DNA from 2 places in the Marinobacter sp. NFXS9 genome. Region 1 is predicted to be linked to the other one. Evidence: riboswitches for the same ligand, from Rfam matches in the RefSeq annotation. Region 1 holds a riboswitch; the other holds the start of a gene.

Region 1 (4,423 bases):
GATTCCCGGTCTCATCATCGGTTGCCCGGGTGTAGCCGGCGCCGGCTTCCAGCGACCAGCCAATGCCAGTGTAGGCCAGGCTGAGCTCACTCCCCTTTGCCGTAGCCTTCCCGACGTTGTAGGGCACATACAGGGAATCCAACACCACGAGGTCGTCGAAATTGGTGCGATAGAACGACAGTTCGTAGCTCAGACGCCCGGCACTGCCCTTCATACCCACTTCATAGGTTTCCGAGGTCTCGGCCTTGAGATCCGGGTTAGCTCCGAACGGTGAATACAGATCGTTGAAGTTCGGAGCTTTGAAGCCCGTTCCGTAGCTCACATAGGGCATGACCACTTCGCTCAGCATATAGCCCACAGACAGTGCCCCGGTGGTTTCTTCGCCATACGCTTCGTTATCGTCGTAACGGGCGGAGGCTTCCACATGCAGCGGCTGATTCAGGGTCTGCCACTGGGCGAAGGCGGCGTTGTTATAACGGGAATCCTCGGTGTAGTCGGTGGAGGCATCCACCGACTCATCGATGCGCTCGATGCCCAGCGTCAGCAACTGGTAGTCCGTCAGCTCGATATCGCTTTGCAGCAGGTACTGCTGACGTTTCGTCTCGTAGTCGTAGTATGGCGACAGATTGATGTGGTTTTCATTGGTCTCGCGACCGAAGCCCACCTGGGCGTGCAGACTGACCCGGTCGGAGACCGAATAATCCGCAAACACCCGGCCGGACTGCTGGACAAAGTCGTTCCAGTAGCGCTCGTCGCGGGTGCCGAAGCTGCTGTCGTAATCGTTCTCCCCTTGGGCATGCATCAGGTTGAGGCCGACCGAGAGTGCCTCGGTCAGCGATTGATCCAGACTGGCACTGACCGACTTGCTATTGAAACCGTCGTCGTCCCGCTGATTGCTCGCCGGCTGGGAATCCACCCCGTCGGTATCGTACATCGAGGCCGACAGACTGTAGCGTGTGTCGCCGGCCATACCCGAGAAGTGTTGCGTCAGCCGTGCCGTCCCGTTGTTGCCAGCACTGACTTCGGAGATGGCTTCGGGATCCAGCGTGCCGCGGCGGGTGAAGATCTGGATCACGCCACCAATGGCTTCCGAGCCATACAGACTGGAGCGCGGACCGCGAACCACTTCGATGTGGTCCACCAGGGCCAGCGGAATGTTTTCCAACTGCGCCGTACCGGCGGTCGCACCGCCCACCTTCATGCCGTCCACCAGCACCAGAACATGATCGGAGTTGGAGCCGCGGATAAAGACGCTGGACTGTTTGCCGGCGCCCCCCGTATCCGTAACGGACACCCCCGGCACCGAGCGCAAGACATCCTGCACCGATGTGGCGGTACTGCGCTCGATATCCTCGCGACTGATCACGGTCACCGAGGCGTTGGTCTCGTCCACGGTCTGCGCTGTCCGCGTCGGCGTGACGACGATGGGATTCAGGGTTTCGGCCGACAAACCGGGGGCCAAACAGCCCACCATCAGGCCCAGGGTCAGGTTCGAAGTCATTCTCACGGGTGTGCGCCCTCAACAGAAAACAGGAGTACCCGGTGAGAAGAGGGCGGGAGCGGTTCCGACAGACAGGGAGCTGGAGGGACCACCGGTGAAGCCCTCCGCTACACCGCATGCGACGTGCCGCGCTTCACGGGAAGCGCCACACTGGGCAGACGGCCGGTCTCCGGGCTCATGGCATTCCAGTCTGGCTGGAGATCAGGTACGCCTTCCCGGATCTCGGAATCCAGTGGCCATGTACCTGTCATTACCATTTACCGTTGCGGGGGCAGCCCTGGGTTTGCACCAGGTTCCCGTTTCACTCGCCGTGCGAGCACCGCCTGCTGATCATTCTTGATGACAACGCTGTCATCTTTCTGGCGGGCACTCTATGCCCAGAACCTCCTCAGGTCAATGTCGGGCACGAGGCCTTTCGCTATTGGCGTGCACCTTTAAAGAACACCGCGTTATATCGGTGCATTTTGCATCTTCATGGATTGATCACGACCCTTTTAAATCAATCGTTTAGTTTCCGGCACAATTTTAGCTTGCGTCCTATTGTCGAAAACGGGAGATGTCCATGACACTTCCGATCCTGATCACGATGTAGTGGCCACGGTGCCGATAAACCGGGCACCCACTGAATGAGGTAACGACCATGATGACACTAGCACCAGAACGCAGTTGGTTACTGGACCGCGGGCTGCTCAAGCTCGTCCATCAGTGCCGCAAGCTGATCCTGGCGGAATTCGGCGTTAAGCTTCACCTGACCGACGATCACCTGGAAGACCGCCTGGCGGACTACGCCGAAAAGTCACGCTCCAATCACCTGACCCGAACCTGGAACGAACTTCGCCAACACTTGCCTGACGCCGGTGACAACGACACACCGCGCCGGATGTACCGGGGACAGGAACTGGCCGAACCGGCCCCTCCGGCTGAAAAAGAGGCAACCGAGGACAGCGGGCGGACGCGGACGATCACCTACCGCGGCCGCAAGGTGGAAGTGCCGGCCTGATACCGGCCGGCGCTATAACGCCAGGATCACAAGGCCGATCGGGGAACCCAGAGCGCCCGATCCCCCTCGCCGACCTGCTCCACCGGGTGATTGAAGACCCGGGCCAGGTGCGCCTCGGTCAACATGGCCGATGCCGGACCGGCGTCGTGACCGCCATCGGGGTAGAGCAGCAGGATGCGATCGGCGTGGCGGGCGGCCAGATTGATGTCGTGCACCGACATGAACACCAGCCGGCCTGAAACATGGGCCAGCGTCTGGACCTGCGCCATAAGACGCGCCTGATGACGCAGATCCAGGTGATTGGCCGGCTCGTCCAGCAGCAGCACACCGGGGTCCTGGGCCAGCAACGTCGCCAGGGCCACTCGCCGCTGTTCGCCGCCGGACAGCTGGTCCACTCGTGCGTCGGCCATTGTCTCCAGGCCACACGCCTGGATCGCCGCCCCGATAAACGGCGTATCCGAGGCCCCGAGTGCCTGCCAGCCCTGCCGATGGGCGTAACGTCCGGCACTGACCGCTTCGGTGACCGTAAACGGAAAATCCAGCCGGGCCTGCTGTAACAACAAGCCAATGCGGCGGGCCAGCAACTTGCGCGGGCAACGCCGGATATCCACACCGTCAACGCAGACCCGGCCCGCGACCGCCGGCAACAGGCCTGCGAGGGTCAGCAGCAGTGACGACTTGCCGACACCGTTCTCCCCCAGGACCGCCCAGACCTCGCCGGCTTCCGCTCGCAGATCCAACGGCTGGGCCAGGGCTTTGCCGGCCCGCCCAAAGGCCAGACCATCCAACTGCAAAGAAGCCATCTAGCTGTCTCCCCGGCGTCGCAGGAGATACAGGAACAACGGCACGCCAACCGCTGCCGTCAGTACGCCCACGGGCAACTGCCGAGGCGCGATCAGGGTCCGCGCGAAGGTATCGGCCAGCATCAGCAGTGCGCCGCCGGCCAACAGACTGGCAGGCACCAGCCGCCGATGCCCGGCTCCCAACCACTGGCGCATGAGGTGAGGCACGACCAGACCGACAAAGCCGATAGGCCCGGCCAGGGTCACGGCGCAGGCGGTGAGAAATGACGCGGTGATATAGCAGACCGCCCGCAGGCGATGAATTTCCACGCCCAGCACCGCCGCCTGGTCATCGCCACGGGCCAGCAGATCCAGCGCCGGCGCCATCATCCAGGCCGCCAATAGCGCCAGCGCCAGGACCGGCAGCCCCCACCAGGGCGCCACCGGCCGGGAGAGATCCCCCATCAGCCAGAACAGCATCCCCCGCAGGGACTGATCCGGCCCGAGCACCAGCAGCAGACTGATGCAGGCTCCCCAGCCGGCGGCAATTACCACGCCGGTGAGCAGGAGCCGATCGCCGCGACCGTAGCCGCGACCGCCGCCCAGCAGGAAAACCAGCAGCATGCTGGCCAGACTGCCCACGAATGCACTCCCGGACACCCACCAGGCTTGCAACCCCAGCGTAATGGCGCCGAGTGCCGCGACCGCGGCCCCGCCGGAAATGCCCAGCACGTAGGGCTCCGCCAGCGGATTGCGCAACAGCACCTGCATCAGCACACCGGCCAGTGCCAGCATGCCGCCCACCACGAAGGCCGCCACGGCTCTCGGGAGGCGAAGGTCATAGAGAATGGCGGTCTGCCATTGGGGAGCATCGCCGGCGATCACGCCCAACGGATTGAAACTGGCCGATCCCCAGCCGAGTGCGAGGCCGAACAGCACCACATTGAAAGCCAGCAGGATTGGTAGCCAGAGACTTGAAAGCCGCACGATTCACCCGGACAACGAAAGGACCCCGAGTATAGCGGTCAGGCGCGAAGGGGTTAAGCAGGAAGAAAGGAAAGAAAGCGGGCCATGCGGCCCGCTTTCCTGTCAGGCTGGACGGATCAGAACGCCTTGCTGACCTGTACGCCGGCGCTCCAG
Region 2 (4,423 bases), on a different contig from region 1:
CGACGCGGGGCTGTTGGATTCCGGGCTGAGTTGGCTGACTGAGCGCACGGGGAAGCCGGTGGTTGGCGTGTTGTCCTACCTCAAGGGACTGTTACTGGACGCCGAGGACAGCGTCAACCTGGGCGGTGCCGATGGGGGTGGGAAGCTCCGGGTCATTGTGCCGAGACTGCCGCGTATCAGTAACCACAACGACTTCGATCCCCTGCGGGCGCATCCTGAGGTGGAGCTGAGATTCGTCGGTGAGGGCGAAGCGATTCCGTCGGGCGATGTCATCATCCTGCCGGGCAGCAAAAGCACCCGCTCGGACCTGGGCTGGCTGAAGGCACATGGCTGGCCGGCCGCCATCACCCGGCACCTGCGTTATGGCGGCCATGTCTTTGGGATTTGCGGTGGATTCCAGATGCTGGGGGAGTGGGTGGCCGATCCGGACGGACTGGAGGGCGCGCCCGGAAACACCGAAGGGCTGGGCTGGCTTTCGATCAATACGCGCATGGTCTCCGGCAAGCAATTGCGTAACGTCACCGGTAGCCTCCGCCTGGAGGGTCCGGAGAGCCAGGTGCCTCTGACCGGATACGAGATTCACAACGGGGTCACCACGGGGACCGCACTCAACAGGCCGCTGGCTCATCTCGACGGTCGGCCGGATGGCGCGATCAGTGACGATGGTCAGGTGATGGGCACCTACGTGCATGGTATCTTCGATCGCGCAGAGGCCTGTGCGGCGCTCCTGGCCCATTGGGGACTGCACAGTCACCGGGCCGTCGATTATCAGCAACACCGCCTTCTGCAGCTCGATAGGTTGGCGGATCAGCTGGAGAAAGAACTGGATACCGACCTGCTGCGTCGGCTACTGAAACTGAACGGGGAAACGGTTTGATGTCCGCCGACAACGCCTTTACCGACGAGGAACGCAGCGGACTGTACCGCGCCATTTTCGAGCGCCGGGACGTGCGCTCCCAATTCCTGCCGGACCCGGTGCCGCCGGATGTGCTCGGGCGTCTTCTGGAAGCCGCCCACCACGCGCCGTCCGTGGGTTTCATGCAGCCCTGGGATTTTCTGGTCATCGAAAGCCGTGAGGTTCGCCAGCGTGTGCTGGATAATTTCGACCAGGAAAACCAGCGGGCTGCGGACAATTACACCGGCGAACGCGAATCCACGTACCGCAGCCTCAAACTCCAGGGCATTCTCGATAGCCCGTTAAACCTCTGTATCACCTGCGACCGCAGTCGCGGTGGCTCGAACGTCCTGGGCCGGAATTCCATCGTTGAAACGGATCTGTTCAGCACCTGCCTGGCTGTCCAGAACCTGTGGCTGGCGGCACGGGCCGAAGGCATTGGCGTGGGCTGGGTCAGCATCCTGGACCAGGTCAAGCTGGCGCAGGTGCTGGAATTGCCGGAGGGCGTCTACCCGTTGGCTTACCTGTGTATCGGGTATGTGAGTGAATTCCTGGATCAGCCGGAACTGCAGGCCAAGGGCTGGCGTTCCCGGTTGCCGTTGGATGAGCTGGTGCACCATGACCGCTGGTCCGGCGCGCTGGGCTCTGAGCACCCGCTGGCGGAGTGGCTGGCAGAGCGGCCTGAACGGAAATAATCGTAAAATCGCCAGGATGCGTTGCGCCCGTCGTAAGAGTTGCATTACGATGGACGCCTTGAAGATGGGTGCCTCTCACAGAGAGGATAATCGGGAAGTATGGTGCGGCCTCACGGCCAATTCCATCGCTGCCCCCGCATCGGTAATGAAGATGTAGCCTGCACGAGCCACTGGCATTTGCCGGGAAGGCGTAGGCGACGAGACGGTCGACAGACCGTTTCCTCTTCGAGCCCGAAGACCGGCCCGTCACTTCGATCCATCCAATGACGGTGCGGCGGGCACCGGGGGAGATAACATGTCTGTAGTTTCCACGCCTTCCACGGAACGGGCGTCCCGTTCTGGTTCCCACGTTTCATCAGCCATCCAGCAGGGTGCGGTTGCGCTTTTCGGCGCGCTGATCCTTTATGCGGTGGGCTTCCTGCCGATGAGTGCCGCGCACAACGCCGCGCACGACACCCGGCACACGTTCGTTTTTCCCTGCCACTGAGCACGGACCATCACTGACAACCGCTGACGTTCGTCGGTCAATTTTCTGACCGGCCAACCGCGTCACGTGATTCTGTGTTTTCATCGGAGGGAAAACCATGTTCCGTTCATTGATCCTGGGCGCCTGTCTGGTTGGGCTGATCCTGGGGCTGGCCATGACGGCCTTTGAAGCATTGGGCACGTCGCCCATCATCCTTGCCGCCGAGCAGTACGAAACCGCTGAGCCGGTAGCTCACCATCACGATCACGCCGATCACGACCACGGCGATAGCGCAGGCCACCATCATGGCGATAACGCCTGGGCCCCGGCGGACGGCGCCGAACGCCTGTTCTACACCACGGTTTCCAACATCTGCGCCGGTATCGGCTTCGCGGCCATCCTGCTGGTCCTGATGAACCAGCTGCGGGAAAGGGGCCGAATCACGCCCAAGGTTCAACAGGGCTTGTTGCTGGGTGCGCTGGGTTACCTGGCGGTGTTCATTGCGCCTTCGATCGGCCTGCCACCTGAAATTCCCGGTGCCAGCGCCGCAGCTCTCGAACTCCGGCAAACCTGGTGGATCGTCACTGTGGTGTTGGCGGCCGCCGGTCTCGGTTTATTGTTTCTCGCAACGGGCTGGAAGCGGCTCCTGGGTGTGCCGTTGCTGATCGCTCCGCAGTTTTTCGTGCCGGCCCATGACGGACCGATGTTCGCCAATCCGGATCCCGAGGCGGTGCTGGCGCTGACCGAGCTGCATTACCGGTTTATCTGGGCATCCGGGCTGGCCAATCTCGGGTTCTGGCTGCTGGCGGGCGTGCTGTGCGCCCTGGTGCTGAAACGTCTGGCGGACAAGGGGCGGTTGGGTCATGTCAACGCAGCCGTCTGAGTTTCCGTTCACGGCCATCGTCGGTCAATCGTCGCTGAAGACGGCGCTGATCCTGAACGCGATCAACCCGAAAATCGGCGGCGTACTGATCAGCGGCCCCCGGGGAAGCGCCAAGTCGACACTGGCCCGGGCGTTGGCGGACATCCTGCCGATCGACGGTGATGGCAGCCGTTCGCCCTTCGTGAACCTGCCGCTGGGCACGAGCGAGGATCGCCTGATCGGCAGCCTCGACCTGCAGGGTGTGCTGGCTGATCAGAGCGTACGATTCCAGCCCGGTTTGCTGGCGAAGGCCGACGGTGGTGTTCTCTACGTGGACGAGGTCAACCTGTTGCCTGACGCGCTGGTGGACTTGCTGCTGGATGCGGCGGCTCGGGGCACCAACGTGGTGGAGAGGGACGGGATCAGCCACACCCACTCAGCGCGCTTTGCCCTGATCGGCACGATGAACCCGGATGAAGGGGAGTTGAGGCCGCAACTGCTGGACCGTTTCGGGCTGTGCCTGGAGCTGGAGCGCTCGATTCCACGAGCGGACCGGGTGGCCATCGTCCAGCAGCGGGAAGCTTTCGAAAACGATCCACTGCGTTTCTGCGCGCAATTTGCCGACGAGCAGCAGGCCCTGGCGGACCGCATTGTCCGCGCCCGGGAGAGTCTGGCGCGGGTAGCGACACCGGACTGGGTGTATCCCCACATCGCCGAACAATGCGAGGCAGCGGGCGTCGAAGGGCTGCGCGCGGACGTGACCTGGCACCGGGCGGCCCAGGCCCATGCGGCCTGGCGAGGGGGTTGCTCGATCTCGCTGCACGATCTCGAAGCGGTCGAACCCTGGGTGCTCGCGCACCGGCGCACAACACCGCCCACGGAACCGCCGGCGCCCAAAGACGGCTCATCCGGATCAGATCCGCTCGATGGTCAGAATAAGGGGCGTCAGGGTGAGGGCCGAGAAGAACAGGGGCAGTGGGGCGCTCTGCCGCCCGAGGCCCAGCGTACCGAAGCCGTCGACTGGCGCGCGCCACCGGCTTCACATTTGCAACACGATGCCCACCAGCGGACGACAACCCCGGCCTCACAAGCCCGCAAAGGCGATCACGCCGGGCATCGCCACGCCCAACGCTCCAACGACAAGCCGGACTGGTTTGCCACGTTGCTGACTAACCGGGGGCGCTGGCCCTTGCGTGAACTGCGCTTTCGCAAGGCCCGATCCGGCCAGCCCGTATTGCACCTGGTGCTGTTGGACACGTCCGGATCCACTTTGGGTAAGCGCCTTCTGGGGCGGGCTAAAGGTATGGTGGATTCTCTCGCACACCAGGCATATGCCGCCCGCGAGCAGATCGCTGTACTGGCGTTCGGCAACGATGGCGTGCAGTCGGTCCTGTCGAGGCGTCGAGCCCCCAAGGCCATGGCCGGCCGACTGGATGCGACCCATGGCGGCGGGGGAACACCCTTGCGCGCTGTCGTGAACCGCGCGGCGCAACTCATCCGGCAAT

What was found. A riboswitch is a leader RNA that binds a small molecule or an ion and turns the genes downstream of it on or off. The one in region 1 is predicted to bind cobalamin.
Region 2: it holds a riboswitch for cobalamin, as region 1 does, so the genes downstream of both, J3364_RS02425 (CbtB domain-containing protein) here and J3364_RS16205 (TonB-dependent receptor domain-containing protein) in region 1, are expected to answer to the same signal.

Annotation. Positions count from the first base shown of each region.
Region 1 covers NZ_JAGDDW010000011.1:51,115-55,537, forward strand. Annotated here, with positions in the region: gene J3364_RS16205 (TonB-dependent receptor domain-containing protein) at 1-1,501, opposite strand, end outside; cobalamin riboswitch at 1,645-1,840, opposite strand; gene J3364_RS16210 (hypothetical protein) at 2,142-2,501, shown strand; gene J3364_RS16215 (ABC transporter ATP-binding protein) at 2,528-3,304, opposite strand; gene J3364_RS16220 (FecCD family ABC transporter permease) at 3,305-4,270, opposite strand; gene J3364_RS16225 (OmpP1/FadL family transporter) at 4,387-4,423, opposite strand, start outside.
Region 2 covers NZ_JAGDDW010000001.1:552,192-556,614, reverse strand. Annotated here, with positions in the region: gene J3364_RS02435 (cobyric acid synthase) at 1-877, shown strand, start outside; gene bluB (5,6-dimethylbenzimidazole synthase) at 877-1,590, shown strand; cobalamin riboswitch at 1,640-1,851, shown strand; gene J3364_RS02425 (CbtB domain-containing protein) at 1,886-2,077, shown strand; gene J3364_RS02420 (CbtA family protein) at 2,175-2,939, shown strand; partial or broken gene J3364_RS02415 (magnesium chelatase ATPase subunit I) at 2,920-3,954, shown strand.